One region of the Streptomyces sp. NPDC043726 genome, then DNA from elsewhere that is predicted to be linked to it. Evidence: riboswitches for the same ligand, from Rfam matches in the RefSeq annotation. Region 1 holds a riboswitch; each other region holds the start of a gene.
The links. Region 1 has a riboswitch for cobalamin ahead of AC068Z_RS34645 (energy-coupling factor ABC transporter permease). Riboswitches for the same ligand answer to the same signal wherever they lie in the genome.
Positions count from the first base shown of each region.

Region 2: linked by a shared signal. The riboswitch ahead of AC068Z_RS36195 (ABC transporter substrate-binding protein) and the one ahead of AC068Z_RS34645 (energy-coupling factor ABC transporter permease) in region 1 are both predicted to bind cobalamin.
Region 3: linked by a shared signal. The riboswitch ahead of AC068Z_RS37525 (cobalamin biosynthesis protein) and the one ahead of AC068Z_RS34645 (energy-coupling factor ABC transporter permease) in region 1 are both predicted to bind cobalamin.

Region 1 is NZ_JBWKCI010000015.1:42-9,602, forward strand. Features, by position in the region: gene AC068Z_RS34625 (hypothetical protein) at 86-388, opposite strand; gene AC068Z_RS34630 (energy-coupling factor ABC transporter ATP-binding protein) at 381-1,223, opposite strand; gene cbiQ (cobalt ECF transporter T component CbiQ) at 1,220-1,969, opposite strand; gene AC068Z_RS34640 (energy-coupling factor ABC transporter substrate-binding protein) at 1,976-2,338, opposite strand; gene AC068Z_RS34645 (energy-coupling factor ABC transporter permease) at 2,335-3,042, opposite strand; cobalamin riboswitch at 3,073-3,258, opposite strand; gene AC068Z_RS34650 (hypothetical protein) at 3,337-3,543, opposite strand; gene AC068Z_RS34655 (LysR family transcriptional regulator) at 3,662-4,567, opposite strand; gene AC068Z_RS34660 (RidA family protein) at 4,640-5,032, shown strand; gene AC068Z_RS34665 (MATE family efflux transporter) at 5,067-6,416, shown strand; gene rpmG (50S ribosomal protein L33) at 6,699-6,863, shown strand; gene AC068Z_RS34675 (type B 50S ribosomal protein L31) at 6,914-7,171, shown strand; gene ykgO (type B 50S ribosomal protein L36) at 7,245-7,367, shown strand; gene AC068Z_RS34685 (hypothetical protein) at 7,425-8,549, opposite strand; gene AC068Z_RS34690 (hypothetical protein) at 8,901-9,236, shown strand; gene AC068Z_RS34695 (MerR family transcriptional regulator) at 9,233-9,561, shown strand, end outside.
Region 2 is NZ_JBWKCI010000016.1:111,072-120,632, reverse strand. Features, by position in the region: gene AC068Z_RS36225 (EamA family transporter) at 1-636, opposite strand, end outside; gene AC068Z_RS36220 (helix-turn-helix domain-containing protein) at 730-1,302, shown strand; gene AC068Z_RS36215 (YbaK/EbsC family protein) at 1,333-1,890, shown strand; gene AC068Z_RS36210 (4-hydroxybenzoate 3-monooxygenase) at 1,916-3,139, opposite strand; gene AC068Z_RS36205 (formylglycine-generating enzyme family protein) at 3,165-4,124, opposite strand; gene AC068Z_RS36200 (CoA-binding protein) at 4,201-4,608, opposite strand; cobalamin riboswitch at 4,701-4,860, shown strand; gene AC068Z_RS36195 (ABC transporter substrate-binding protein) at 4,946-5,965, shown strand; gene AC068Z_RS36190 (FecCD family ABC transporter permease) at 5,962-6,978, shown strand; gene AC068Z_RS36185 (ABC transporter ATP-binding protein) at 7,008-7,814, shown strand; gene AC068Z_RS36180 (hypothetical protein) at 7,932-8,654, shown strand; gene AC068Z_RS36175 (hypothetical protein) at 8,651-8,827, shown strand; gene AC068Z_RS36170 (SixA phosphatase family protein) at 8,824-9,366, shown strand; gene AC068Z_RS36165 (YigZ family protein) at 9,392-9,561, shown strand, end outside.
Region 3 is NZ_JBWKCI010000018.1:62,469-72,029, reverse strand. Features, by position in the region: gene AC068Z_RS37540 (putative cobaltochelatase) at 1-763, opposite strand, end outside; gene cobN (cobaltochelatase subunit CobN) at 760-4,413, opposite strand; gene AC068Z_RS37530 (cobyric acid synthase) at 4,410-5,921, opposite strand; gene AC068Z_RS37525 (cobalamin biosynthesis protein) at 5,918-6,859, opposite strand; cobalamin riboswitch at 6,961-7,100, opposite strand; gene AC068Z_RS37520 (hypothetical protein) at 7,294-7,515, opposite strand; gene AC068Z_RS37515 (inorganic phosphate transporter) at 7,550-8,788, opposite strand; gene AC068Z_RS37510 (lysozyme) at 8,943-9,561, opposite strand, start outside.

The DNA of each region.
Region 1 (9,561 bases):
CTCCCGCTCACCCCTGCGGCGCGCCACTCCCGCTCACCCCTGCGGCGCGCCACTCCCGCTCACCCCTGCGGCGCGCCACTTCCGCTCACCCCTGCGGCGCGCCCTTCACCCGCACGGCGCGGTCGCGGGCTGTTCTCACCCGGGCCACGACCGCGCACAGCGCACAGTCGCCACCCCCGCAGCCATGGTCGCCCCCGGTGAGCGCGGAGTCGACGTCGTCCAGCGCCTGGAGCAGTTCCTCCACCACCCCCAGCAGCACCCGTACCCGGGCACTCTGCCCGCCGACCTGCCGCCGGGTTGCCAGCAACCGCGCGAAGTCCTCGCCGGAGACGGCCACCCACTCCTGCCCGTCGACCAGGACGGGCCGCCCGCGCGGAGCGTCAGCCATCGGCCGGGATCGGCGCGACCAGGGCGGCCAGCTCCTCGGGAGTACGCGGCCCGGCGACCCCGTCGCCCAACAGCCCCTGCCCCCGCAGCAGTTCCGCCGCGGCCACCCCCCACGGCAACCGAAGCCCCGCCTCCCGCAGCAGATCCGTGCGGGCCAGCATCTCGGGCGCGGGCCCCGTGCGCGCACCTCCCGGCGTGAGGAGCGCCGCGTCATCGGCCCAGCGCAGGGCGAGGTCGACGTCATGGGTGGCCATGACCACCGTCGTGCCGCTCGCCCGGAGCCCGTCGAGGGTGCCGAGCAGCCGTTCCTGCCCGTCCGGATCGAGCCCGGCGGTCGGCTCGTCGAGGATCAGCACCCGGGGCCGCATCGCCACGGCGCCCGCGATCGCGGTGCGCTTGCGCTGGCCGTAGGAGAGCAGATGGGTCGGCCGGTCGGCCAGCGCGCTGATGTCCAGCGCGGCGAGCGCTTCCTCGACCCGGGCGCGCACCTCGGCGTCGGAGAGCCCGAGGTTGAGCGGTCCGAAGGAGACGTCCTGTCCCACCGAAGCGGCGAAGAGCTGGTCGTCCGGGTCCTGCACCACCAGCTGAACGGTCGTCCTGAGCCGGGTCAGCCCCTTGCGGTCGTACGACACCTCGCGTCCCTCGACGCTCAGCCGGCCCTCGCGCGGCCGGAGCCCGCCGCTGAGCAGCCGCATCAGGGTCGTCTTGCCGCTGCCGTTGCGCCCGAGCAGCGCCAGCGCCCGCCCTTCGCGCACCTCGAAGTCCAGGCCCGCCAGCACGGTCGGCCCTTCCTCGTAGGCATAGGACGCGCCGTGGAGAGCGACCAACTCGCTCATGAGAGAGGACCTTTCAGTACGAGCGTGAGGGCGGCCAGCGCCACGAGGAGCCCGCAGCTGGCGGCCGTGAACCGGACCGAGACCCGTGCCTCGGGCACCAGCACGCGCAGGGTGCCGTCGTAGCCGCGTCCGGCGAGCCCGGCTTGCAGACGGGTGGCCCGGTCGAAGGCCCGTACGAACGCGGTGGCCCCGAGCCCGCCCAGGGAGCGCCAGGTCGCGGCGCGGGTGGTGTGCCCGAGCCGCGCGGCCTGGGCGTCCCGGATCCGCCGTACGGAATCCAGCAGCAGGAAGCTCATCCGGTACGTCACCAGCGCCACGTCGCCCACGGCGGCGGGCACGCCGGCCTTCACCAGCCGCGGCAGCAGGTCGGACATGGGGGTGGTGAACGCGAGGAGCAGCACCCCGAGGGAGGCCGCGGAGGTGCGCAGCAGCAGCTCCCCGGCCCGTACGGCCCCGTCGTCGGCGAGGGAGACGAAACCGTCGGGGCCGCCCACCTGCACGAGGAGCGTGGCGGCGCCGGTGACACAGAATCCGAGCGGCACCCGGTAGGCCCGCCACAGCTTCCGCCCCGGTACGCCCGCCGGGCCCAGCAGCACCACGAGGGCCGTCACCAGGACCAGCGCGGCCCCCGGCCAGGGCGGCAGCGAGATGGCGAGCACGGTCAGACCTAGTCCGAGCACGGCCTTGTCCACGGGATGGCGGCGGCGCCAGCGACTGCTGTGCGCCGCCGCGTCGATCGGCAGCACGGGGGATCAGACCCCTTCGCCGTCGGACTCCCCGGCACGGCCGACCCCGACCGCATCCCGTTCCAGGGCCCGCTGTTCGCCCTGCTTACGGCCGCGGCGCAGCCCGAAGTAGTAGGCGAGGACACCCGCCCCCAGGGCCGCCTGGAGCGAGAACAGGGCCGACTCGATCTCCCCGGACGGCGGTTCGTACAGCGGCGAGAACCAGGGCTCGTAGTCCGGCTCGATCTCGGTGATCGCCGTCTCGGCCTCGGCATCGGCGCCGGCGAAGGGCTCCTCCTTGTGGTCGCCGAGCCCGAGCATGAGCGGCATGACGGCGAGCGCGGCCACCGCGAGCAGCAGCAACAGGTTGATCTTCGTGTTACGGCTCATCGGGCCACCGCCTCGTTCGACTCGGTCCGCACCCGCTTGCCGCCGGACAGCAGCACACCGAGCCGGGTCAGTTCTCCCTTGCTGGACTGCACCAGCAGCCGCATCACCAGCACCGTCAGGAGCCCCTCGCTCACCGCGAGCGGGATCTGGGTGACGGCGAAGATGGACCCGAACTTGCCGAGCGCGCCCAGGAATCCGCTGCTGGGGTCGGGGAACGCCAGCGCCAGCTGAACGCTGGTGACGCAGTAGGTCGACAGGTCGGCGACGAACGCGCCGCAGAAGACAGCGGCCATCAGCGGCACGTCGTACCGCCTCAACAGCTTGTAGACGGCGTATCCGGCCCAGGGCCCGGCGATCGCCATGGAGAAGACGTTGGCGCCGAGCGTGGTCAGACCCCCGTGCGCGAGCAGCAGGGCCTGGAAGAGCAGGGTGATGGTCCCGAGGACCGCCATGATCGGCGGCCGGAACAGGATGGCGCCCAGGCCGGTACCGGTGGGATGGGAACAGCTCCCGGTCACCGAGGGCAGTTTGAGTGCGGACAGAACGAAGGTGAAGGCCCCGGAGGCGCCGAGGAGCAGGGTGCTCTCCGGGTGCTCGCGGACTTCACGGGTGAGTGACCGGACTCCGTGGACGACGAAGGGCGCGGACGCGACGCCCCAGGCGACCGCGTGCGCCGGAGGCAGAAATCCCTCGGCTATGTGCATGGCTCAGCAGACCCTCTCCAGCACCTCGTGGATGGTTGACGCGCCTTGGCCGGTCTCCTGGCTGACGGGTGACACCGCCCGTGACTCCGCCTTCCCGGGTCCCGAAGGACCCAGTGGCTGCCCGTGGGGGCTGGAGCCGGACTTCCCGATCACAGTGGCGAGGGCCGCACCGGCATTGCACCGGATTTCCCGTTCACCAAGGCGTGGTGACAGTAGTGCGCCCACCGGGCACATGACAAGCGGAGCCGGGGGGCGCACAGGGGGAGTGAACCGGCTCACGCACCTGCGGTGACGTCAGTCCCAGCGGTAACCGTCACCGAAGTTGAGGGTGTGCTCCAGGACGTCCTCGAGGGGGTCGTTGACGTTCACGGTGTTGATCACGGACACCACGGGCGCGTTGTTGGAGACGTGCAGCGGGGGGTTGTCGTGGGCGGTGGCGTCACCGGCGGCGAGGACCGTCACCGTGAGGGCGGCGGGGAGGAGGGAGATCCGTGCGCGCATGACTGCTCTCCTTAGAGGCCAGGGTGGCAGCGGGAACGATGGGGGATTACCGCGTGCCGGCCTCGCGAATCCCCGCTAGGGGCCGGTTCACCTGGACGAGGCGGGCGTTCGGCGGGTCCTATCGACTGGACGGCCGTCGGCTGACGACCGTGAGCAGCCGCGCGACCAGCGGGTTCTGATCGTCCGTACGCCAGGCGACGGCGACCCGGGTGCGGGCGGTGCCCGGCTCGATCCGGCGGAACGCGACGCCCTTGAGGCGGATACGGCGGATGCCGGCCGGGGCCAGGGAGACGCCGAGGCCGGTCTCGACGAGCGCGCACACGGTCGCCCATTCCACCGCGTGCTGGGCGATGCGCGGCGTGAACCCCTGCGCCGTGCACAGCCCGATGATCTGGTCGTACAGCCCGGGTCCGGCTTCACGGGGCAGCAGCACGAAGGGCGAGTCCGCCAACTGTGCGAGCCGCACGGCCCGCTGGGCGGCCAGGGGGTGGGCGCTCGGCAGCACGGCGACGAAGGGCTCGGTGACCACCGTCCGGAAGGCCAGCTCCGGCTCGGCGTCGGAGGGCTCGCGCAGCAGGCCGACGTCGATGGTCCGCTCGCGCAGGGCCGCGAGCTGGGGAGCGGTGGTCATCTCGCGGATGTCCAGCCGCACATCGGGGAACAGCTGCCGGAAGTCGCGCAGCAGGCTGGGCAGGACGGTCAGGGCAAGGGAGGCGGCGAAGCCGAGACGCAGCCGGCCGGCGGTGCCGCCGCCGACGGCCCGGGCGGCGGCGAGCCCGTCGGCGAGGTCGGACAGAGCCCGCCGGGCCGCGGGCAGCAGTTCGTGGCCCGCGGGGGTGAGGGCGACGCGCCCCGGTCCGCGGCTGAAGAGCGGGTGGCCGACCTTGTCCTCCAGCCGCCGGATCTGCTGGCTCAGCGGCGGCTGGGCGATGCCCAGGCGGGCGGCGGCGTGACCGAAGTGGAGTTCCTCGGCCAGGACGACGAAGGCGTGCAGCTGGGGGAGGGGGAGTTCGGGCCGTTCCATATCCCCAGGGATATCAGCCCATGCGAATCGGCGTATTAGACGTATCATTGCTGGTCACCTAGCGTTCGGCGCATGACAGAGCGACGCGCGATCCTCAGCGGCTCGACCTTCGAGGAGCAGATCGGTTACGCCCGTGCCGTGGTCGACGGCGAGTGGGTGCACGTGTCCGGGACGACCGGGTTCGACTACACCACCATGACGATCTCCGACGACGTCGTGGAACAGGCCGAGCAGTGCCTGCGCAACATCGGGGCCGCCCTGACGGAGGCGGGGTGCACCTTCGCCGACGTTGTCCGGGTGCGCTATCTGCTGCCCGAGCGCGAGGACTTCGAGCCGTGCTGGCCGGCACTGCGACGCCGCTTCGGAGAGGTGCGGCCGGCGGCGACGATGCTCGTGTGCGGTCTGGCCGACCCCAGGATGAAGATCGAGATCGAGGTGTACGCGCGGAGGCCGACTCCCGGGTAACAACGGGTGAACTGGGCTGGCAGGATGGGCACATGTGAGCGAACGACGTGCATTCCTGACCATCGCCAAGGCGGCCGCGCCGCTGTACGCGACCATGCTCGCCGCGTCGGCCGGCGCCCTCGTCGACACCGCGCTCCTGGGTCGGTACGCCACCGTGTCCCTGGCCGCGTTCGCCGTGACGATGGCGGTCTTCGGCCCGGCCACGGTCACCGTCGTGGGCGCGCTGCGCGGCGTGATGCCTTTCGTGGCGCCGCACCGCGAGGACCCCGAAGCGCTGCTGCCGTTGGTGCGCGGCGGCATGTGGCTGGCGTTCACCGTGGGCGGGCTGGGCGCGGCGGCGGTGACGGCGGTGCCCCTGTTCGGTGCGATGTTCGGAGTGCCGAGCGCTGTCGTCTCGCAACTGGGCTTCCTGCCCTGGCTGTTGGCGGCCAGTGTGCTGCTGATCGCGGTCGGCGCGTCGGCGACGTCCGTGCTGGTCGGACTCGGGAAGTCCGCCCTGGTCATGCGGTCGGGGCTGTGGGGGACGGCGGTGTCGGTGACGCTGTCGGTGGTACTGGTAGGCGGCCCGGGTCCTCTGCCGAGCCACGGTCTGACCGGCGCGGGCCTGGCGATGCTCGCCTCCAGCCTCGTCAGCGCGTGCCTCAACCAGTACGCCCTGCGTCGCCGCACGGTCCTGGCGGGCCGTTCCCTCCGCCCCGGCCGCCCGGATCCGCGCCAGGTGCTGAAGCTGGCCCGCGTCGGCATCCCGCTCGCGGGGACCGTGCTGGTGAAGTTCGCGGTGCTCGGTGTCCTGACCTTCGCCGCGGCCCGGACCGGCACCGACGGCGTAGCCGTGCACGGTGTTGCCGAGTCCCTGGTGAACGTCGTGTTCACGGTGGCTGTGGCGGTCGGGCAGGCGACGGTTCCGCTGATCGCCGGATACGCGCAGGAGCGTGACATCGGGCGGATCCGGCGCAGTGTGTGGGCGGGGATCCGGGTGGCGCTGTGCGCGGTGGCGGTGCTCTGCGCCGGGCTGTGGCTCCTGCGCGGCCCGGTCGTGGACCTGTTCACGAAGGACCCCGCGCTCGGTCAGGAGGTCAGGCATCTGCTGCCGCTCGTTCTGGCGGTGGTGATCAGTGACGCCCTGCAGGCGGTGGCGGGCTTCGGCCTGGTCGGGCTCAAGCGGACCGGGCCCGGCCTGGTGTCCACGGTCGTCTGGTTCGGGATCCTCGCGGCCCTGGCGGTCCCGGTGGCCGACGCGGCCGGACTGACAGGCCTATGGACGGCCCTGGCCTGCGCGAATCTCCTCCAGGCCGGCACGAAGCTGATGTCGTTCCACCGGCACACGGCCCGGATCGGGGCGGGGGCCCGGCGCCCGACGGCGGAGGCCGCCGACCGCGCCTGAGTTGCCTCGCCCCTGCGGTGCTGTATAGTCGATCTTGAGCTGGTCGCCGGAAATCCGGTGCCCGGTTTCGCGTTGGTGGTCCAAGGAAAGACGCCCCGCTTCCTGCGGGGAGATGCAGGTGCAAGGCCTGCCCGGCGCTCCAGTGAACGGCCCGTCCCGAACAGGGGCGGGCCGTTCGTGTTTCCTCCGGCGGGGGGAATGCGACGGCGGGTGCCTGTGTTGAGACACCTGTCTGGCATGTTCGAGTCAATCGACTCGCATGGCGGCGGAAGGGAGTCTCCTATGGCACGCAGCAACGCCCGCCCCGTGGTGAAGCTGAAGTCGACGGCCGGCACCGGCGTCACCTACGTGACCCGCAAGAGCCGTACCAACAACCCCGACCGGCTGGTCCTGCGCAAGTACGACCCGGTCGCCGGCGCTCACGTCCTCTTCCGCGAGGAACGCTGACGCCCGCCTCCCGCCGCCCGGCGGTGGAGGCCGACACGAAAGGACACCCCATGCAGCGCGGCATCCATCCCGTCTCCCGCCCGGTCGTCTTCCGCGACCGCGCGTCCGGATTCACCCTGCTGACCACGTCCACCCTCGACCCGCGGCGCACGGTCGAGTGGGAGGACGGCAACACCTACCCGGTGGTCGACGTCGAGATCTCCTCGGCGAGCCACCCCTTCTACACCGGCACCTCGCGCGTGGTGGACACCGCGGGACGCGTGGAGCGCTTCGAGCGGCGCTACGGCCGTACGACCGCCCGCGGCTGACCGCCCGCGGCTGACCGCCCACCCGTTGCCGCGTGGAAGCGGCGCCGCGTCGCCGCTTCGAGAGGAGACCGCGATGAAGGTACGCAAGTCGTTGCGCTCGCTGAAGGCCAGGCCCGGTGCCCAGGTCGTGCGCCGGAGAGGCGTGACGTTCGTGATCAACAAGAAGGAGCCGCGCTTCAAGGCCCGGCAGGGCTGAGCAGCCGGCAGGCCGCCCGGCACCCGTGGTCATCGCGGGTGCCGGGCCCGGCGTGTGTCAGGCGTCCAGACGCTCGACGTAGGCGCCCGTCGGGGGAGCCGGAACAGAGCTGGTCATGCCCACCGACCAGTACCCACCCGTGCCCGGCACGTGCGTCACGTCGTTGAGGCAAGGCCCCGGCGCTGGGCCGCTTGGGCCACGGACGACCCTCCAGGCGTCGCCCTCTCGGCGCAGGTATGTGCTGCGGCTCTGATCCTGGAAGTTCCAGCCGGAGATCCACGCGGCGCCGCCCCGCGCATCCCCCGCGATCCCGGACAGCGACCCCGCCACGAACCCGGCTTCCACCCGAGTCCAGGCCGTGCCGTCCCAGTGGTGGAGGGCGGGGTTGCCGGGGCGGCCCGGCGGCCCGCCGACTCCTGCCTCGGTGCCCACCGCCCAGACGTCGTCCGGACCGGCGGCGTGGACGTCGGCGATGGCCAGACGCAGCCCCACGATCGCGGGCAGCATGGTCCAGGTGCCGTCCCAACGCGCCACCAACCCGGACCAGCCACCCCCGCTCGACTGATCCCCGCACACCCACACCTCGCCGGACGAGCGCACGACGACCCGGTAGAGGCCGGCGCTCGCCACGGGCAGCGGATCCAGCCACCGCCACTCCTGCCCGTCACCCCGCAGCAGCCGTACGGCGCCGCCCTGCCTGCCGCAGATCCACACCCGGCCGTCCGGACCGACCGCCACCGCGTCCAGCCGGACGCCCGGTTCACCCCTGCCCGGGAAATCGGCCTCCTGCCAGGTGATCCCGTTCCAGCGCAGCAGAGGACCGCGGCCCTCGGAGGCCCGGCCCACACTCCACGCGGCGGCGTCAGAGGCGACGGCCACGTCGGTCAGCCGGGTGTGGCCGAGGTGGGCCAGGTCGCACTTGGCCCAGGAGCTTCCGTCCCACACCATCGCGAGGGCGCGCCCCCCGGAGCCGCCGAGCCGCTCCTCACCGACGGCCCAGGCCAGTTGAGGTCCGGCCGCCGCGACACGGCGCAACTGCGCGGGAGGAACACTGCCCGGCGCGGGCACCGCCTGCCAGCCCTGCGCACGGGTCGTCGGCGCGTCGGCCCGGGACGGATCCGGGCCGAGCGCGACTCCCGCGAGCACGCCGATCGCCCCTGCCGTAAAGCGCCTACGTCTCACCGGTGGATCCTTCCGGTCGCAACGGACGGATGGGAGGGGACCACGGTGGACCGGGTGGCCGGGAAGGTCTAGATGCGTATGTGACAAAGCCGTTGCGGCCACGGGTGGTCGGCGCTTCGCCGCGTTCGTGCCGGTGAGGGCGCGGGTCATGAGGGGAGGGGCGCCGGTGGTGCCGTAGGCGCTCGTCATGGTCCCCGGTCCGGTGCTTCAGGAATGATCTCGTGCTCCCGGCCGGCATCGCCGATCCACCGTGTGCTCAGCGACGCCAGGGCTTGCAAACGGTACCCAGGTACAGGTCTACCGTCGAAGGTGTCGCCGGGTCGCCGGGGCGTGAGGACGGGAGTGAGGGCGATGACGGATGCGGCGTGGGTACCGCAGTCCTGCGCGCTGCCGACCGAGGAGCGGCCGTTGCGGGTCGCGGAGTGGGACGCGCTGTTCGCCGAGCGGCTGATCTCGACCTCCCGGCCCGGGGCGCTGCGGCTGCGCTTCGAGCTGGCCGGTGGGCCGTCGGTGCAGGACGAGGTCCGTGACCTGGTGGAGCGCGAGGTCGGCTGCTGCTCGTTCTTCGCCTTCGGGGTCGAGGTCGGTGACGACCGGATCTGGCTGGACGTCTCTGTGGACCCCGTGCACGAGACGGTCCTCGAGGCCATCGCCGTACGGGCGGGCGCGTGGGATGAGTCGCTGTGAGCGAGGGTCTGCGCAGCGGGCAGGTCGCCGAGGCCGCCGGGGTGAATGTCCAGACGCTGCGTTACTACGAGCGGCGCGGCTTGCTGGCCGAGCCGGAGCGTAGTAATGGCGGTCACCGGCTGTACGGCGAGGAAGCGGTGACCGTACTGCGGGTCATCAAGGCCGCCCAGCGGCTCGGGTTCACGCTGGACGAGGTCGCCGAGCTGCTGGAGGCCGGCCGCCACCGCCGTGGTCGTGCCGTGGCGGGGTTGCGGGACCGGACCACGGCCAAGCTCGCCGAGGTCGACGCGAAGATCGCCGACCTGACCACCGTCCGCACGGCACT
Region 2 (9,561 bases), on a different contig from region 1:
CAGCGAGCGCCAGGGGAAGCCCTCGGCGGGGAGGGCGGCGGAGCCGCGCCGCACCGAGATGTACAGGGCCGTGCCGCCCGCCATGACATTGGTGACCCGCTGCACGAACAGGGCGAGGAACAACCCCGTGAGCGAGCTCGACGCCTCGGCGATCAGCGCCATCACCGCGCCGAAACCGAACGCCGCGACGAGCGTGAGCAGGACCGCCTGCCGCTGCACCGGCGCGCCCCGGAACTGCGGCCCGCCCGCCAGGACGACCCCCGCGACGGCCACCACGATGCCGGCGAACTGCATCAGTCCGGGCCGCTCGCCCAGGACGAGGCCGACGCCCACCGGAACCGCGACGCCCAGGGATCCCAAGGGCGACACGACACCCATCGGGCCCAGGGCCAGGGCCTTGTAGAAGGCCAGCATGGCCACCGGGCCCACCAGTCCCGCCGCCACGGCGAACCAGAGCTGCGGTCCGGCCTCGCTCCAGCCCCCGGTCGCCAGCACGATCGCGCCGAGCACGGCCACCGCGATCGACTGGGAGATGACCACCACGGTGAGCGCGGGCGTGCGCTTGCTGAGCAGGCCTCCGCCGAAGTCGGCCAGCCCCCACAGGACGCTGGTGGCCAGGGCGAAGAATGCTGTCACGGGTCGCCTCGCAGTACAGTTCGGTGAACGATCGGGTGCACCTCACCGTAGTTCAATAAAATCAACTCTGTCATCCAGAATATTGGACGGAATGTGTCGGACCTCGACCTGCTGACCCAGTCCCTGGCGCGCAACGTCAAGCGCTGGCGCACCGAGCGCGGTTTCACCCTGGACACGCTCGCCGCCCGCGCCGGGGTCAGCCGCGGCATGCTGATCCAGATCGAGCAGGCCCGCACCAACCCCAGCCTGGGCACGGTCGTGAAGATCGGGGACGCGCTCGGGGTCAGCATTCCCACCCTCCTCGACTACGAGCAGGGACCGAAGGTGCGCGTCGTCCCGGCCGACCAGGTCGTACGGCTGTGGCACACCGACGCCGGCAGCTACAGCCGCCTCCTCGTCGGCACCGAGGCCCCGGGACCGCTGGAGATGTGGAACTGGCGGCTGATGCCCGGCGAGAGCAGCGCGTCCGACCCGCACCCCACCGGCACCGTCGAACTCCTCCATGTCACCGCCGGGGAGCTGACGCTGACCGTCGACGGCGTGGAGCACCGCGTCCCGGCGGGCGCCAGCGCCTACTTCGAGGCGAGCGCCGCGCACATGTACGGCAACGACGGGGACGTCCCCGCCGAGTTGGTGCTGGTCGTCTCCGTCCCGCCCGTGCGCTGAGGTCCGCCGCGCGCTTGCTACCGTGCGGCCATGCGCGCACCCATCGGACACTTCGACCGGGCCACCCCCGCCCCCGACTGCCTCGACGAGCTGACCGCCCCGGTCGCCGCCGCCGTACGCGACTGGAACGGCAGCGTCCCCGCCGACCAGATCGTCTACGTCGACACCGACCCGCAGTGGGCCGACACCGCCGTCTTCGTCGAGCACTACGGCCGCGAACTGCTGGAACAGTCGGCGAACTGCGTGGTGGTCGCCGGCAAGCGCGGCGGCGAGACCACGCTCGCCGCCTGTGTCGTGCTCTCCACCACCCGCGTCGACGTCAACGGCGCGGTCCGCCGCCAACTGGGCGCCCGCAAGGCCTCGTTCGCCGCGATGGACACCGCGACCGGCGAGACCGGCATGGAGTACGGCGGCATCACCCCGATCGGACTGCCCGCGGACTGGCCGGTGCTGGTGGACTCCGCGGTCGTGGACCTGCCGTACGTCCTGGTCGGCAGCGGCCGTCGGCGCGGCAAGCTGCTGGTGCCGGGGAAGGCTTTCGCCGAGCTGCCCGGTGCCGTCGTCCTGGACGGGCTCGGGCTCGCCTGAGACCGCGCTCGCCGCCTGCTACGGACTAGTAGTCGGCGTTCACGCCGAGGTACTGCTCCGCGAACGCCAGGCCCGCCGAACGGGAGCCGAAGAGGCGGCGCAGCCGGGCCAGGGTCGTGCCGGCGCGATGCGGATCGCCCGAGGAGGTGCCGTGGTACACCTCCGACAGCCACTGGGAGAACTCCTGGTAGTCCCAGACCCGGCCCAGGCAGGCCTGTGAGTAGCCGTCGAGGCCAGTGGTGTCGCCCTTGGTGAGGAACGCGACCAGGGCGTCACCGAGCAGGAAGGCGTCGTGCAGGGCGAGGTTCATGCCCTTCGCGGCGATCGGCGCGGTGAGGTGGGCGGCGTCCCCGGCCAGGAAGAGCCGCCCGAAGACCATGGGCTCGACGACGTAACTGTGCATGTCCAGCACGCGCTTCTCGATCAGCCGCCCCTCGGTCAGACGGGGCGCCCCGGCCGCGCCGAGCCGCTCCTGGAGCTCGGACCAGACCCTCTCGTGGGACCAGTTGTCCGGGTCGTCGCCCGGCGGGCACTCCAGGTAGTAGCGGGTCACCTCGGGGCTGCGCGCCATGTGCCCGGCGAAACCGCGCGGATGCATGCCGAACACCACACAGTCGTTGGACGGGGGCGCCTCGGCGAGCAGCGCCAGCCAGCCGACGCCGTAGTCGTACCGCGACACATGCGCGCGCCCGGACGGCAGCGCGGTCCGCGACACCCCGCGCGCCCCGTCGCAGCCCGCGACGAAGTCGGCGCGCACGACGAGCCGTTGCCCGGACTCGGGGTCGGTGTACGACACCGAGGGCCGGTCCGATTCCGGATCGTGCAGCTCCACGTCCCGCACGCCGAAGCGGATGGCGCCGCCGCGGACGTCCGCGTACTCCCGGACGAGGTCCGTCACCAGCAACGGCTGCGGATAGACATAGTGGTGATGACCCGTCAGTTCGGCGTACTCGAACCGGTAGCGCTCTCCGGCGAACCGGAACTCGCACTCGTTGTGCACCTGCCCGTGTGCCAGCAAGTTGCCCGCGAGGCCGCGCTGTTCGAGCCCGCGTACGGCCCACTCCTCCAGGACGCCGGCCCTGGGCCGCCGCTCGATGAACTCACGGCTCTCGGTCTCCAGGACCAGACAGTCGACGGACGCGGCCCGCAGGATGTTCCCGACGGTGAGCCCGGCGGGTCCGGCGCCGACTATGACGACCGGAAAGCGCTGTGCGGCAACGGAGTTGGGGTGGGGGGCGGTGGAAGTCACCCCAGCATTATGGTCGTACCGGATGTCAGGCGTCGGCCGCGCAGCGGAACCCCGCGTGACCGCTGGAGCTGTCCGGGGTGTTGGCGCTGCGGGCGGCGACCCGGTACCGGTTGCAGTAGGAGGCGTGGCACATGTGGGAACCACCGCGGATCACCTTGGCGGTGCCCTCGGCCGGGCCGGTGGGGTCGACGGCCCGCCGATGGTCCGTGGACCACCAGTCCGCGCACCACTCCCACACATTGCCCGCCATGTTGTGGAGCCCGTACCCGTTGGGCTCGAAGGCGTCCACGGGGGCGGTGCCCCGGTAGCCGTCGGCGGCGGTGTTCTTGGTGGGGAAGGTGCCGCGCCAGATGTTGCAGCGGTAGGTGCCGTCGGGGTCGAGGTCGTCGCCCCAGGGGTAGCGCTTCCGCTCCAGGCCGCCACGGGCCGCGTACTCCCACTCGGCCTCCGTCGGCAGCCGCTTGCCCGCCCAGGCCGCGTAGGCGGCGGCGTCGTACCAGGACACATGGACCACCGGGTGGTCACCGCGTCCGGCGAGATCGCTGCCCGGGCCCTCCGGCCGGTCCCAGGCCGCACCCGCGACCGCGCACCACCAGGGCGTCCGCTCGGGCCGCGGGGCGCCCCGGCGCAGGGCGGCGGGCAGGAACCCGGCGAAGACGTACGACCAGTCCAGGCGCTCGGCGTCGGTGAGATGGCCGGTGTCGGCGACGAACGCGGCGAAGGCGTCGTTGGTCACCGCGCGGGTGTCCATGCGGAAGGAGCTCAGCCGCACGGGTCGTACCGGGCCCTCGCCGTCGTCCGGGAACCCCTCGCTGTCCTCCGCCCCCATGAGGAACTCGCCGCCGGGGAGCAGGACCATGCCGTCAGTGGAGAGGGTGCCCGTGGCGACCGGCGCCCGGGAACCCAGGGCGACGGGCTGCCGCCCGGCCGAGCCGGTCCCGGACGAGGGCATGCAGCAGCGGGCGGGCGACTGGGGCTCGGGCATCGGTTCTTCCTCGCGGACGGGTGACGGCTGTGCACCCCTGTCTACGCCATGTCGCTGTACGCCATCTCGCCGTGCGTCACCGCAGCAGCGGGATCTCGATGGCCGGGCAGCGGTCCATGACCATGTCCAGGCCGGCCGCCCGCGTCCGGTCGTAGGCGGCCTCGTCGATCACGTCGAGCTGGAACCAGACCGCCTTGGCGCCCTTGGCGACGGCCTCGTCCGCGACCGGCCCGGCCAGCTCGCTGTTGACGAAGACATCGACGACGTCCACGTCGAAGGGGATGTCCGCGAGGGAGGCGTAGCCCTGCTCGCCGTGCACGGTCTCCGCCTTGGGGTGCACCGGCACCACACGCTTGCCGTAGCGCTGGAGCACCTGGGCGACGCCGTAGGCCGCGCGCCTCTGGTTCGACGACAGACCCACCACGGCCCAGGTGTCGCCGAGCTCGGTGAGGATCTTGCGGATCGTCGCTTCGTCGCCGTACACCAGGGGCCTCCTCGACCTCGTGCCATGCCTTGCCCAGCTCAACGGCCAAGGGCGCCCGGAGATTCCCGGGCCTCGCGTGGTAGCTTGCCGAGGCCAGTCGAACCCATGCTCATGGGTCAGGGAATCCGGTGCGAATCCGGAGCTGACGCGCAGCGGTGAGGGTGACGGGCGGGGCCTCGGCCACTGGACGGTGTGACAGCCGTCTGGGAAGGCGCCCCGACCGGACGACCCCGAGTCCGAAGACCTGCTGGCGGCCCCCGCGGTCGAACGGACGGCGGGGGAGCACCGTACGGACGGGCTCCGCGTTCGAGCCCTCGACGACTGAGGAACCGCACCCGTGCCCATCGCACGTCTCACCCGCCCCGCCGCCCTGCTCACGGCCGCCGGACTGCTCCTGACCGGCTGCGCGGACAACACCCCGGCCGACGACGCCAAAGCCGCCGTCACCCTCGACAACTGCGGCCACGCCGTACGCGTCGCGCACCCGCCCCGGCACGCCGTCTCCCTGAACCAGGGCAGCACCGAGATCCTGCTCTCCCTCGGCCTCGCCGACCGCCTCGCGGGGACGGCGACCTGGACCGACCCGGTGATGAAGGGCCTGGAGAAGGCCAATGCCGACGTCCCGCGCATCGCCGAGAACAACCCCTCCTACGAACGTGTCCTGGCGGCCGAGCCCGACTTCGTCTCCGCCTCCTTCGTCTCCACCCTCGGCAAGGGCGGCGTCGCCGGCCGCGAGCAGTTCGAGAAGCTCGGCGTGCCGACCTACGTCTCCCCGTCCGACTGCGTCGGCAAGGACAACTCCGCGGGCGGCGACGGGGTACGGACCACCCCGCTGGCCATCGAGGACGTCTACGGCGAAGTCCGCGACCTGGCCGCCGTGTTCGGCGTGCAGCGGCGGGGCGAGGAACTGGTCGCCTCGCTGGAGAAGCGGATGGCGAAGGCCACTTCGGGCGTCGACGCCTCCGACGTCACCCTCCTGTACTGGTTCGCCAACGCCGAGTCGCCCTACATGGCGGGTTGTTGCGGTGCCCCCGGCATCATCACCCGCGCCCTCGGGGCGCGGAACGTCTTCGACGACACCCACGACGAATGGCCCCAGATCAACTGGGAGACCGTCGCGGACCGCGATCCCGACGTCCTGGTCATCGGCGATCTGACCCGCAAGTCGCAGACGGCCGAGTCGGCCGCCAAGAAGATCGCCTTCCTGGAGTCCAACCCCGTCACCAGGACCATGGACGCCGTCAAGCACAAGCGGTACGTCCTGCTCAGCGGCCAGGCCATGAACCCGACGATCCGCACGGTGGAGGGCGTGGAGCAGGTCGCCGCAGCGCTGCGCGAGTTCGGGCTCGCCAAGTGAGCCTCCGGCGAACGCTGCTGCTCGGCGGGGCCGGGTTCGTCGTGCTGTGCTGCTCCTTGGCCGTGGCGATCACCATCGGGCCCGCCGACATCCGGGTCGCAGACGTCTGGTCCACGGTTCTGTCCCATCTCGGCCTCGGCAGCTCGCGGTTGACGCCGATCCGCGACGGCATCGTCTGGCAGCTCCGGCTGCCGCGCACCCTCCTCGCGGCGGTGTGCGGCGCCGGGCTCGCCGTGTGCGGGGCGGTGATGCAGTCGTTGCTGCGCAACCCGCTCGCGGATCCCTTCGTGCTCGGCGTGTCCTCCGGCGCCTCGACCGGGGCGGTCGTGGTGGTCGTCCTCGGTGTGGGCGGGGGCGCGGTCCCGGTCTCCGCGGGGGCGTTCGTGGGCGCGCTGGTCTCCTTCGCGCTGGTGCTGCTGCTCAGCCACACCCTGGGCGGCACGACCGACCGGGTCGTCCTGGCGGGGGTCGCGGCCATGCAGCTCTTCTCCGCGCTCACCTCTTTCGTGGTGATGACCTCGGCCGACGCCGAGACCACGCGCGGGGTGCTGTTCTGGCTCCTCGGCTCGCTCGCGGGCGCGGGGTGGACCGACGTCTGGCTGTGCGGGGCCGTCCTCGCCGTGGCGCTCGTGGTCTGTCTGTCGTACGCCCGCACGCTCGACGCCTTCGCCTTCGGACAGGACGCCGCGGCATCCCTGGGGGTGTCGGTCGCCCGCACCCGGCTGGTCCTGCTGTGCGTCACGGCCCTGCTCACGGCCGCTCTGGTCAGCTCGGCGGGGGCCATCGGCTTCGTCGGCCTGGTCCTGCCCCACGCGGCCCGCGCGCTGGCCGGCCCCGGCCACACCCGGCTGCTGCCGCTGACCGCGCTGGTGGGCGCGGTGTTCCTGGTGTGGGTCGACACGCTGGCCCGTACCGTCCTCGATCCCCAGGAGGTGCCCGTGGGTGTCGTGACCTCGCTGATCGGGGTTCCGGCGTTCGTGGCGGTGCTGTATCGGACGGGGAAGGTGCGATGAGCGGGCGCCTTGACCGGACGGAGGGTGCGATGAGCGGGCGTTCGGACCTGACGGACAAGGGGGCGGCTGGCCTTTGCGCGGACCGGGTGAGCCGCCGGGCCGACGGTCGGCTCATCCTGGACGGGGTCACTCTGGCGCCCGCCCCCGGCACCACCGTAGGCCTCCTCGGGCCCAACGGCTCCGGCAAGTCCACGCTGCTGCGGCTGCTGGCCGGAGTGCTCGCGCCCTCGGCCGGTGTCGTCACCCTCGACGGCGATCCGCTCACGGGCCGGCCCCGCCGGGAGATCGCCCGCCGCCTCGCCGTGGTCGAGCAACAGGCGGACACGCAGGTCGAACTGACGGTCCTGGACGTCGTACGACTCGGCCGCCTGCCGCACCGACGGGCCTGGGCGCCCGCCTCCGCGCGGGACGAACGGGCCGTGCGGGCCGCCCTGGACCGCACCGGCCTCACCGGCCACGCCGACCAGTCCTGGCACACCCTCTCCGGCGGGGAACGCCAACGGGTGCAGATCGCCCGCGCGCTCGCCCAGGAACCCCGCGAACTGCTCCTCGACGAGCCCACCAACCACCTCGACATCCACCACCAGCTCGATCTGCTCACCCTCGTCACCGGCCTCCCGCTGACGGCCGTGATCGCCCTGCACGACCTCAATCTCGCCGCGATGTACTGCGACGAGGTCGTCGTCCTGCGGGCGGGGCGCGCGGTGGCGGCAGGGACCCCCGGTGACGTGCTGACCGAGGAGCTGATCGCCGAGGTCTACGGCGTCCGCGCCGCCGTGAGCCGGGAGGGCGCCGACCGCCGTCCGCACGTCCGGTTCCTCGGCACCGTGACCTGACCTGACCTGACCTGACCTGACCTGACCTGCCTGACCCGACCTGCCTGACCCGACCCGACCTGTCCGGAAACCGAGCCGCATGCTGCGCTCCGGCGCGCGCCCGCCTACGCTCGGGGAGTGCTGCGCATCATCGACGCCCGAACGGGCGAGCCCGTCGACGCCGCGCCCGCCCGGCGCGGCCTGACCCGGGTCGAGGCCCATGCGCCCGGTTTCGACACCGGCGCCCTGCGCGTGCTTCTCGTCACCGATCTCCTGGTGCGCGCCCTGGAGCTCGGCGGCACGCCGGTCTGGGCCGTGCTGCACGGCCAGGCAGATCCGGAGCTGCGCGCGAGCGCCGCCGCGCTGGGCATCCGGCCCCTGGAGGACAGCCGGGAGGCCGACCGCGGACTCGGTGAGAAACAGGTCATCCATGTCGTTCCGGAGGACGGGCCCGCCCCGGTCGGCGTCCGCGTCGCCGTTGCACCCGTGCACGCCTCGACTCCGGCCCCGCCGGCCGGAGCCGACCCCGTCGCCCTGCGGCTCGCCCTGCTGACCCCGCGCCGGGACCAGCCGGTCCGGCTGGACACGGCCGCCCTGAACGAGGCCCAGGACACCCTCGTACGCTGGCGGCGGGCGGTCGCCGACTGGGCACGGCACCCCTCACGGCCCATCCCCGACGACGTGCGCACGCAGTTGCGCGGCGCCTGGGAGGACGACCTGGACGTGCCCGGCGTACTGCGGCTGCTGACGCGGGTCGAGACCGCGCCCGACCTGGCGGACGGCGCCCGCTTCGAGACCTACGCCTACGCCGACCGCCTCCTCGGCCTCGACCTCGTCCGCGACCTGGGAGCACCGTCATGACGGCCCCCGCGGGGACGCTCCCCCTCGGTCGGCATGCCGAGTCGGGTGCTGTCGTGATCGCCCGCCTGGGGACGCTCTTCTTCGGGCGGCGTGCCGGGTTGGGTGCTGTCGTGACCGCCCGCGTGGGGACGCTCTTCTTCGGGCGGCGTGCCGGGTCGGGGGTGCTGTCGTGATCGCCCGCGCGGGGACCGGACCGCTGCGGCGGCTGGTCGTGCTGCGGCATGCCAAGTCGGCTTGGCCCGACGGGGTCGCCGACCACCGTCGGCCGCTCGCCCCGCGCGGGCGGCGGGACGCTCCGGCCGCGGGGCGTGCGCTGGCCGAGGCCGACCTGCTGCCCGACCTCGCCCTGTGCTCGACCGCCGTACGCGCCCGGCAGACCTGGGAGCTGGCGTCCGCCGAGTGGGGCACCCCGCCGCCTGTGCGTTATGTGCCGCGGTTGTACGCGGCCGAGGTCCCGGATCTCCTCGACGCCGTGCACGAGACGCCGGCCGAGGTCGAGACACTGCTCCTGGTCGGGCACAACCCGGGCCTTGAGGACCTGGTGGTCGAGCTCGCCGGGGACAGCCTGGACGACGCGCTGGACCAGGTCCGGGTGAAGTTCCCCACCTCCGCCGTCGCCGTCCTGGCCTGGCGCGGCGCCGCCTGGAGCGCCCTGGCCCCCGGCACCGCGCTGCTGACCTGGTTCACCGTGCCCCGGGGCAAGAAGGGCTGACGGTCGGCTGTCATAGGGTGGCCGGATGCAGGACGAGTACCGCACAGTGGCCCGCGCGGGCGTGCACGAGACCGAGGTCAACCGCTCCCGCTTCCTGTGCGCCCTCGCCCCGGCGGCCACCGAGCAGGAGGCCCAGGACTTCATCGCGGCCGTCCGCAAGGAGCACGCCGACGCCACCCACAACTGCTTCGCCTA
Region 3 (9,561 bases), on a different contig from region 1:
CGAGCCGCACCGACGGCAGCAACTCCCTTGCGCCGACAATCCGTTGCCGTACGGCCGCCTCCTCGTCCGCCCAGTGGGCCGCGAAGCCGCCCGGGTCGTCGTCGTAGGCGAGGCGGCGCCGTACGACCTCCACCCGCTGGTCGGGCTCGCGCGAGGCGGCGACCTCGACGGTCAGCCCGAACCGGTCGAGCAACTGCGGCCGCAGCTCGCCCTCTTCGGGGTTCATCGTCCCCACGAGGAGGAAACGCGCGGCGTGCCGGACCGACACGCCCTCGCGTTCGACGTACGACGCGCCCATCGCCGCCGCGTCGAGCAGCAGGTCGACCAGGTGGTCGTGGAGGAGGTTCACCTCGTCGACGTAGAGGATCCCGCGGTGGGCGTCGGCCAGCAGTCCGGGCTCGAAGGCCTTCACGCCCTCCGCGAGGGCGCGCTCGATGTCCAGCGCGCCGACCAGCCGGTCCTCGGAGGCGCCGACCGGAAGTTCGACCATCCTGGCGGGGCGCGCGGTGCCGCCGCCCGGCTCGTGCGGCCCGTCCGGGCAGGCCGGGTCGGGCCGCCCCGGGTCGCAGGAGAACCGGCAGCCGGGCACGACGGCCACCTCGGGCAGCAGCGCCGAAAGGGCGCGCACCGCCGTGGACTTGGCGGTGCCCTTCTCACCGCGCACCAGCACACCGCCGACCGCGGGCGAGACCGCGTTCAGCAGCAGCGCGAGCCGCAGGTCGTCCTGGCCGACCACGGCCGTGAAGGGGAAGGGGGTGGTCACTGGTCGCCCTCCAAGTCGCCTTCCAGCTCCAGATAGGTGGCCCGCAGCCGCTCCAGCGTGTCCGCGTCCGGCTCGGCCCACAGACCGCGGTCCGCCGCCTCCAGCAGCCGCTCGGTGATCCCGCGCAGCGCCCAGGGGTTGGACTGCTTCATGAAGTCCCGGTTCTCCGGGTCGAAGACGTACTCGGCGCTGAGCTTCTCGTACATCCAGTCGTCCACGACCCCCGCGGTGGCGTCGTAGCCGAAGAGGTAGTCGACGGTCGCCGCCATCTCGAAGGCGCCCTTGTAGCCGTGCCGGCGCATCGCCGCCATCCAGCGCGGGTTGACCACCCGGGCCCGGAACACGCGGTGCGTCTCCTCGCCCAGCGTGCGCGTCTTCACCTGCTCGGGCGTGGCGGAGTCGCCCACGTACGCCTCGGGGCTGGTGCCCGTCAGATGGCGCACCATCGCGACCATGCCGCCGTGGTACTGGAAGTAGTCGTCGGCGTCGACGAGGTCGTGCTCGCGGGTGTCGACGTTCTTCGCCGCGACCGCGATCCGCCGAAACGCCGTCTCCATGTCCCCGCGCGCCGCCCGCCCGTCGAGCCCGCGGCCGTAGGCGTAGCCGCCCCACACCGCGTACACCTCGGCGAGGTCGGCGTCCGAGCGCCAGTTGCGGGCGTCGATCAGCGGCAGCAGCCCGGCGCCGTACGCGCCCGGCTTGGAGCCGAAGACCCGCGCGGTCGCCCGGCGCCGGTCGCCGTGCTCGGCGGTGTCCTCGTCGGCGTGCGCCTTGACGAAGTTCCGCGAGGCGGGCTCGTCCAGCTCGGCCACCGCCCGCACCGCGTCGTCGATCAGCCCGACCACATGCGGGAACGCGTCCCGGAAGAACCCGGAGATCCGGACGGTGACGTCGATGCGCGGCCGTCCCAGCTCCTCCAGAGCCACCACCTCGAACCCGGTCACCCGGCGCGAGGCGTCGTCCCACACCGGACGGCAGCCCAGCAGCGCCAGGATCTCCGCGATGTCGTCACCCTGGGTGCGCATCGCGGACGTGCCCCACACCGTGAGCCCGACGGACTTCGGGTACTCGCCGGTGTCCTGGAGGTAGCGAGCCACCAGCGAGTCGGCGAGGGACTGGCCGACCTCCCAACTCAGCCGGGAGGGGATGGCCTTGGGGTCGACCGAGTAGAAGTTGCGGCCGGTCGGCAGGACGTTGACCAGACCGCGGGTGGGGGAGCCGGAGGGCCCGGCCGGGACGTATCCGCCGTTGAGGGCCCGGAGAATGTGCCCGATCTCGTCGGTGGTCTTCGCCAGGCGCGGTACGACCTCGTCGCAGGCGAACTCCAACACCCGCACGGCGTCCGGCAGTTCGGTGCCGATGACCTCACGCACGAGCGCCGGTACGGCCGCGGCCCGCCAGTCCCGCTCCTCCATGCCCTCGGCGACCCGGCGGCACAGCTGCTCCAGCAGGTCGATCGCGTCGGCGGCCGTGCGCGACGGGCCCTCGACGAGGTCGCTCAGCTCGACCGGCACCTTCACCGGGGTGCCCGGCTCGGCCAGCAACTCCTTCTCGTCCAGCCCGAAATGGGCGGCCAGCGCACTCCGCAGCCCCGGCAGCGCGTTCGCCTGGCCGCCCCACACCTGTGAGGCGCGCAGCACGGCGAGCACGAGGTTGACGCGCGGTTCGCCGGCCGGTCCGTCGCCGAGGACGTGCAGCCCGTCCCTGATCTGCACGTCCTTGATCTCGCACAGATAGCCGTCGATGTGCATGACGAACTCGTCGAACGCCTCGTCGTCCGGCTGCTCGTCGACGTGCAGGTCGTGGTGGAGTTCGGCCGCCTTCACCAGCGTCCAGATCTGCGCCCGTACGGCCGGCGCCTTCGCCGGGTCGAGGTCGCTCACCAGGGCGTACTCGTCGAGGAGTTGTTCCAGCTTGGCCAGGTCGCCGTAGGTGTCGGCCCGGGCCATCGGCGGGACGAGATGGTCGACGACCGTGGCGTGCCCGCGCCGCTTGGCCTGAGTTCCCTCGCCGGGGTCGTTGACGATGAACGGGTAGATCAGCGGGAGTTCACCGAGCACCGCGTCCGGGGCGCAGCCTCCGCTGAGGCCGAGCCCCTTGCCCGGCAGCCACTCCATCGTGCCGTGCTTGCCCATGTGGACGATCGCGTCGGCGCCGAAGGAGTTCTCCAGCCACCGGTAGGCGGCCATGTAGTGGTGGGACGGCGGCATGTCCGGGTCGTGGTAGATCGCGATCGGGTTCTCGCCGAAGCCGCGCGGCGGCTGGATCATCACGACGACATTGCCGAACTGGAGGGAGGCGAGCACGATGTCGTCCCCGTCCACGTACAGCGAACCCGGCGGCTCGCCCCACGCCTCGGTCATCGCCTGCTTCAGTTCCGGGTCGAGCTTCTCGAACCAGGCCCGGTAGTCGGTGAGCGGCACCCGTGCGGGCGCCGAGGCCAGCTGTTCCTCGGTGAGCCACTCGACGTCGTGGCCACCGGCCTCGATGAGCCGGTGGATCAACTCGTCGCCGCCGGAGGGGTATGCGGTGACCCCGTAGCCGGCGTCCTTGAGCGCGTCCAGCACCCGTACCGCCGACGCGGGCGTGTCGAGTCCGACCGCGTTGCCGACGCGGGAGTGCTTGGTCGGGTAGGCGGTGAAGACCAGCGCGAGCTTCTTCTCGACGTTCGGCTTGTGCTTCAGCGCCGCGTGCCGGACGGCGATCCCGGCGACGCGCGCGGCCCGCTCCGGGTCGGCGACGTACACCGGGACGTCGTCCGGGCCCTGCTCCTTGAAGGAGAACGGCACCGTGACGAGCCGGCCGTCGAACTCCGGGATGGCGACCTGCATGGCCGCGTCCATGGGCGAGAGGGCGGCGTCGGACTCGTCCCAGGCGGCTCTGGACGACGTGAGGCACAGCCCTTGCAGCACCGGGATGTCGAGGTCGGCGAGGGCCCCGATGTCCCACGCCTCCTCGTCCCCGCCCGCCGAGGCCTCCGAGGCGTGCGTGCCGCCCGCCGCCAGGACCGTGGCGACGAGCGCGTCGGCCCGGCCGAGGATCTCGTACAGCCCCGCGTCGGCGCCGCGCAGCGAACCGCAGTACACCGGCAGGGCGTTGGCGCCGCGCGCCTCAATGGCGTCGCAGAGCGTGTCGACGAAGCCGGTGTTGCCGCTCAGTTCATGGGCGCGGTAGAAGAGCACGCCGACGGTGGGCCGGCCGCCCTCCAGGGCGCGGTCGCCGTGGACGCCGTACTCCGGCATCTTCTGCGGCTCGACGAACCCCTCGCCCGTGAGCAGCACGGTGTCGGAGAGGAAGCGGGCGAGTTCGGTGAGGTTGGCGGGGCCGCCCTCGACGAGGTACCGCAGCGCCTCGGCGACGACACCGGCGGGTACCGACGACTCGGCCATCAACTCCGCGTCCGGGACGGCCTCTCCGCCCAGCAGCACGGTCGGGATGCCGGAGGCCTTCAGCGTGGCGAGCCCGTCCTCCCAGGCGCGCTTGCCGCCGAGCAGCCGTACGACGGCGATGTCCGCGCCATCGAGGAGGCCGGGGAGCTCCTCCGCGACGTCCACCCGGGTCGGATTGCCGATCCGGTAGGAGGCACCGGACGCCGCCCTGGCCGCCAGCAGATCCGTGTCGGCGGTCGACAACAACAACACTGTGCTCATGCGGGCGCTCCCGGTGGAATGAAAGGCAGTCCTTGCGGCGCGCCCGACTCGATGAGCCGCCGGAGCGCGTCGGTGTCCGCGTGCTGTTCGATCAGATCGCCGAGCACATCGAGCTGCTCCTCGCGCAGCGCGGCGAACGAGGTGTCGGCGGCCGGCACGAAACGGCGGCCCGCGGCGGCCGCCACCTCGCGCAGGAAGGCACGGCGGAAACCGTCCGACTCCAGTGAGCCGTGCCAGTGGGTGCCCCAGGTCTGCCCGACCCGGCAGCCGTCCAGGAAGGGTTCACCGCCGTGCACGGAGGCGACCCCGTGGTGGATCTCGTACCCCTCGACCCGCTCGCCGAGGGCCTCGCCGACGGGCCGGGTGAGGGTCTTCTCGCGCGCGAACCGCACGCGGACGGGCAGGATCCCGAGTCCGGGGACATGACCGCGACGGCTCTCGACGTCGTCCTCGATGTGCTCGCCGAGGAGTTGGAAGCCACCGCAGACGCCGAGGACGGGCCGCTCCTCGGCGGCTCGTCGCACGATCGCCTCCGCGAGCCCCCGCTCCCGCAGCCACTCCAGCGCGCGGACCGTGCCCCGGGTCCCGGGGACGACGACGAGATCCGCGTCGGCCAGTTCCTCCGGCCGGTCCACGAACCGCACGACGACACCCGGCTCGGCGGCGAGGGCGTCGACGTCGGTGAAGTTGGACATGAGCGGCACGGCACAGACGGCGACGCGCAGCACGTCCTCGCCGACGGGGGAGGAGACCTGGGACTCCCGGACGGCTCCCCGCAGCGACACCCGCAGGCCGTCCTCCTCGTCGATGCCGAGCCCGTGCCGGAAGGGCAGGACGCCGTAGGTCCGCCGCCCGGTGAGGCCGTGCAGCATGTCCAGGCCCGGCTCCAGCAGCGAGACGTCACCGCGGAACTTGTTGACGAGGAACCCGGCGACGAGCCGCTGGTCCTCGGGCGAGAGCAGCGCGACCGTGCCGAAGAAGGAGGCGAAGACACCCCCGCGGTCGATGTCGCCGACCACGACCACGGGCAGCCCGGCGTTCCGGGCGATCCCCATGTTCACGATGTCGGTCCGCCGCAGATTGATCTCGGCGGGCGAACCGGCCCCCTCACAGATCACCGCGTCATACGTGCCCCGCAGTTCGGCCAGACAGTCGAGCACCGTCCCGAGGAGCTGCTGCTGCCGCCCCCCGTGGTACCCGCGCGCGCTCAACTCGCCCACCGGCTTGCCCATGAGCACCACCTGGCTGCTCTGCTCACCACCGGGCTTGAGCAGCACCGGGTTCATCAGCGCGGTCGGCTCGACGCGGCAGGCCTGGGCCTGCATGGCCTGGGCCCGCCCGATCTCGGCGCCCTCGCGGGTGACGAAGGAGTTGAGCGACATGTTCTGCGCCTTGAAGGGAGCCACCTTGACCCCCTGCCGCACCAGCCACCGGCAGATACCGGCGGTGACGACGCTCTTCCCGGCATCGGAGGTGGTCCCGGCGACGAGCAGCCCACCGCCCGTCATGACGTACGCCCCTTCACGACCCGGCGCGCGACGACGCTGACGCCGAGCGCCAGCCAGCCGACCCGCCGCGACAGCCGTACGGCCCGTTCGATGTCCCCGACTTCCACTGCCCGCCCCTCCCCGTTGAGTACCGGTCGATGTTCGACGCGTCCGCCGTACGACAGAGTCCCGCCGAGCCGGACGCCCAGCGCCCCCGCGAACGAGGCCTCCACGGGCCCGGCGTTGGGGCTCGGGTGCTTCTCGGCGTCGGCGCGCCAGGCGCGTACCGCACCCTGGGGATTCCCCCCGGCGACGGCGGCGAGTACGGCGGTCAGCCGCGCCCCCGGCCACCCGGCGACGTCGTCGAGGCGGGCCGAAGCCCACCCGTAGCGCCGGTAGCGGGGCGACTTGTGGCCGACCATGGCGTCGAGGGTGTTCACGGCCCGGAACCCGAAGAGTCCCGGCACCCCGCCGAGCGCGCCCCACACCAGCGCGCCGACCACGGCGTCGGAGGTGTTCTCGGCGACGGACTCCACGACGGCCCGGGCGATCCCGTCGGCGTCGAGCGCCTGCGGATCGCGCCCGCACAGATGCGGCAGCCGTGCCCGCGCGGCCTCCACGTCCCGTGCTTCGAGCGCGCGCCCGATGCTCCGGGCCTCACGGGCGAGCGAAGTCCCCCCGACGACTGCCCAGGTGGCGAGGCCGGTGAGGACGACGGACGCGGCGGGGGAGTGTCGTACCGCACGAGAGGTGAGAGCGCCGACGGCGACGGCGCCACCGGCGCACACGGCGGTGTGCAACGCGCCCCGCCCCCGGTCGTCCCGCCACAGCACCCGCTCCACGGCACCCGCGGCCCGTCCGAACGCGGCGACCGGATGCCCACGGCGCGGATCGCCGAGGAGCAGGTCACCCAGGAGGCCGGCGGCGGCGCCGTACGCGAAGACGCGATCGGCCCGCATCGGCTCAGCCGGTCGCGGAGTCGGAAAGGGGTCTGGCGCTGGGTGTCAACAGGCAGGCGAGCATCGCGACATGTCCTCACTCAGGGTGTCCACGCCCTGGTTCGACTAGACCGGCGGTGAGAGTTCCTGGCTCCCGGGGCTACCTACCCCGGTGACAGTGGCGGGACCGCGCCGGACTCGCACCGGCTTCCTCTCCTGCCGCCGTAATTGGCTCCGGCAGTCCACCACGGCCCCGGAACGGCCGTCAACTCGCTGTTGACCTGCGAGGGAAGAGTGTGCTGAGGCCCACATCGGGCCCCGTGGGACGGGGTGGGAACAGCGCCGCCCGGGGCGTCGGGAAGACCCACCCGCCCGCATACGACAACGCGCCCCGCCCGTCGCCCGGCAGGGGCGATCGGACAGAGCGCGCGTCTGGGTGTCTTGGCGGGGAGCCGTCAGGCCACGATCAGGTAGATGCCGTAGCCCACGGCCGCGGCGCAGGCCGCGAAGCAGGCGTACGCACCCGTGAGCGCGACCGTCGCGGTGCCGCCCTGCTCCGCCGCTCGTTCGCGGCGGGCGAGGCCGGTGATGCCGAGGGTGAAGAGGGCCACGAGGGCCACGGTGACCACGAGGCTGACGCCGAAGACGGAGCCGAGGGCCGCCCAGTCGATCTTCATGATGCTGATTCCTTCAGAGAGCCGGGTGGGCGGGTCAGACGGTGGCCTGCGACGGGGCCGGTTCGCCGGCCGGGGCCGGGATCGTCGCCGTGAGGTCTTCGGTCACCGTGCCCGCCGGGGGCGGGGTGACCGCGGCCATGGCCGTCGTGACGACGCCGGCCGGCTCCTCGGCGGTCTCGTTGACGTTCGTGTGGTCGACGACCTCACGACGCGAGATCTTCCAGATCGCCGCGCTGGAGGCGACCAGGAAGACCGCCACGAGGCCGGTGCCCCAGCTGCCGAAGCCGGTGACCCACTCGGCGACCGCGGCGACCAGCGCCGCCGCCGGCAGCGTCAGGCCCCACGCGACGAACATCCGCGTCGCCGTCGACCAGCGCACCACGCCGCCCTTGCGGCCCAGCCCCGCGCCCATCACCGAGCCGGAGACGGAGTGCGTGGTGGAGAGCGAGAAGCCGAGGTGGGAGGAGGCCAGGATGACCGTCGCGGCGCTGGTCTGCGCGGCGAAGCCCTGCTGCGGCTGGAGGTCGGTCAGGCCCTTGCCCATCGTGCGGATGATCCGCCAGCCGCCCAGGTAGGTGCCGAGCGCGATGGCGATGCCCGCGGAGAGGATGACCCACATCGGCGGGTCGGAGTCGGGGGCGAGGGTGCCGCCGGCGACCAGGGCGAGGGTGATGATGCCCATGGTCTTCTGCGCGTCGTTGGTGCCGTGGGCCAGCGAGACCAGGCCGGCCGAGGCGATCTGCCCGGCGCGGTAGCCCTTCTCGGAGGACTTGCTGCCCTCGGCCTTCTTGCCCAGGGAGTACATCAGCTTCGTCGCGAGCAGCGCCGCGATGCCCGCGACCAGCGGGGCGGCGACGGCCGGGATCAGCACCTTGGTGACGAGGACGTCGCCGTGGACCGCGCCCACGCCCGCCGAGGCGATGGTCGCGCCGATCAGACCGCCCATGAGGGCGTGCGAGGAGCTGGAGGGCAGGCCCACCAGCCAGGTGAGCAGGTTCCAGAGGATCGCGCCCACCAGGGCGGCGAATATGACCTCGGGACGTATGCCGGTCTCGTCGACGAGACCCTTGGAGATCGTGTTGGCGACCTCCACGGAGAGGAAGGCGCCTACAAGGTTCAGTACGGCGGACATGGCCACCGCGACCTTGGGCTTGAGCGCGCCGGTCGAGATGGTGGTGGCCATCGCGTTGGCGGTGTCATGAAAACCGTTCGTGAAATCGAACGCGAGTGCGGTTACCACCACAATCGCGAGGATCAGCGAGAAGTTTTCCATTTACCCAGGCAATCGTTCGAGGTCATTGGCCAGGCGAACGTAGGTAACCTGAATGAACGGAAGGTGAACACGGGCGGGCCGCACGGTGTCCGGAGGCTGGTCTCGATCTTCTGGGCATATCGCGCGGCCTCGCACGGTCCAGGCGCCCCAAGGACTAGGAGCCCCGGGCGAACTTCCGGAGCTGGTTCAGAGACCCGTTGAAGAGATTCTGGTCACCCGGCAGGCTGCCGCCGTTGTCGTACTGCCAGAAGGTCCACCTCGACCAGCCGGCCGGCAGTGTCCCCGCGCTCGAGGAGTTGTAGCGGGCCACCCACAGCGCGTGATGCGAGGCGAAGGCCCGGCTGCTGCCGGTGCAGGTGTTCCACCAGTGCGCGGTCGTGTAGATCACCGGGCGGCGTCCGGTCAGCCGGTGCACCTCGTTGCTGAACGAGGTGATCCAGCCGACCATCTTCGACCTGGTCAGGCCGTAGCACTTGCGGTCCTTGTCGTAGGGGTTGTACTCGATGTCCAGCGCGGGCGGCAGCGTCCAGCCGTCCGCCGTCCAGCCGCCGCCGTTGCGCACGAAGTGCGCGGCCTGGGTCTTCCCGGGCGACTTGTTCGGCAGCGCGAAGTGGTACGCCCCGCGGATCAGGCCGGCGTTCCGGGAGCCGTTGTACTGCTGGTTGAAGTACGGATTGCGGTAGGTGTGCGATTCGGTCGCCTTGACGTAGACGAACTTGGCGCCCTTCGTCTTGGCGCGCGGCCAGTCGACGTTCTTCTGGTGGGACGAGACG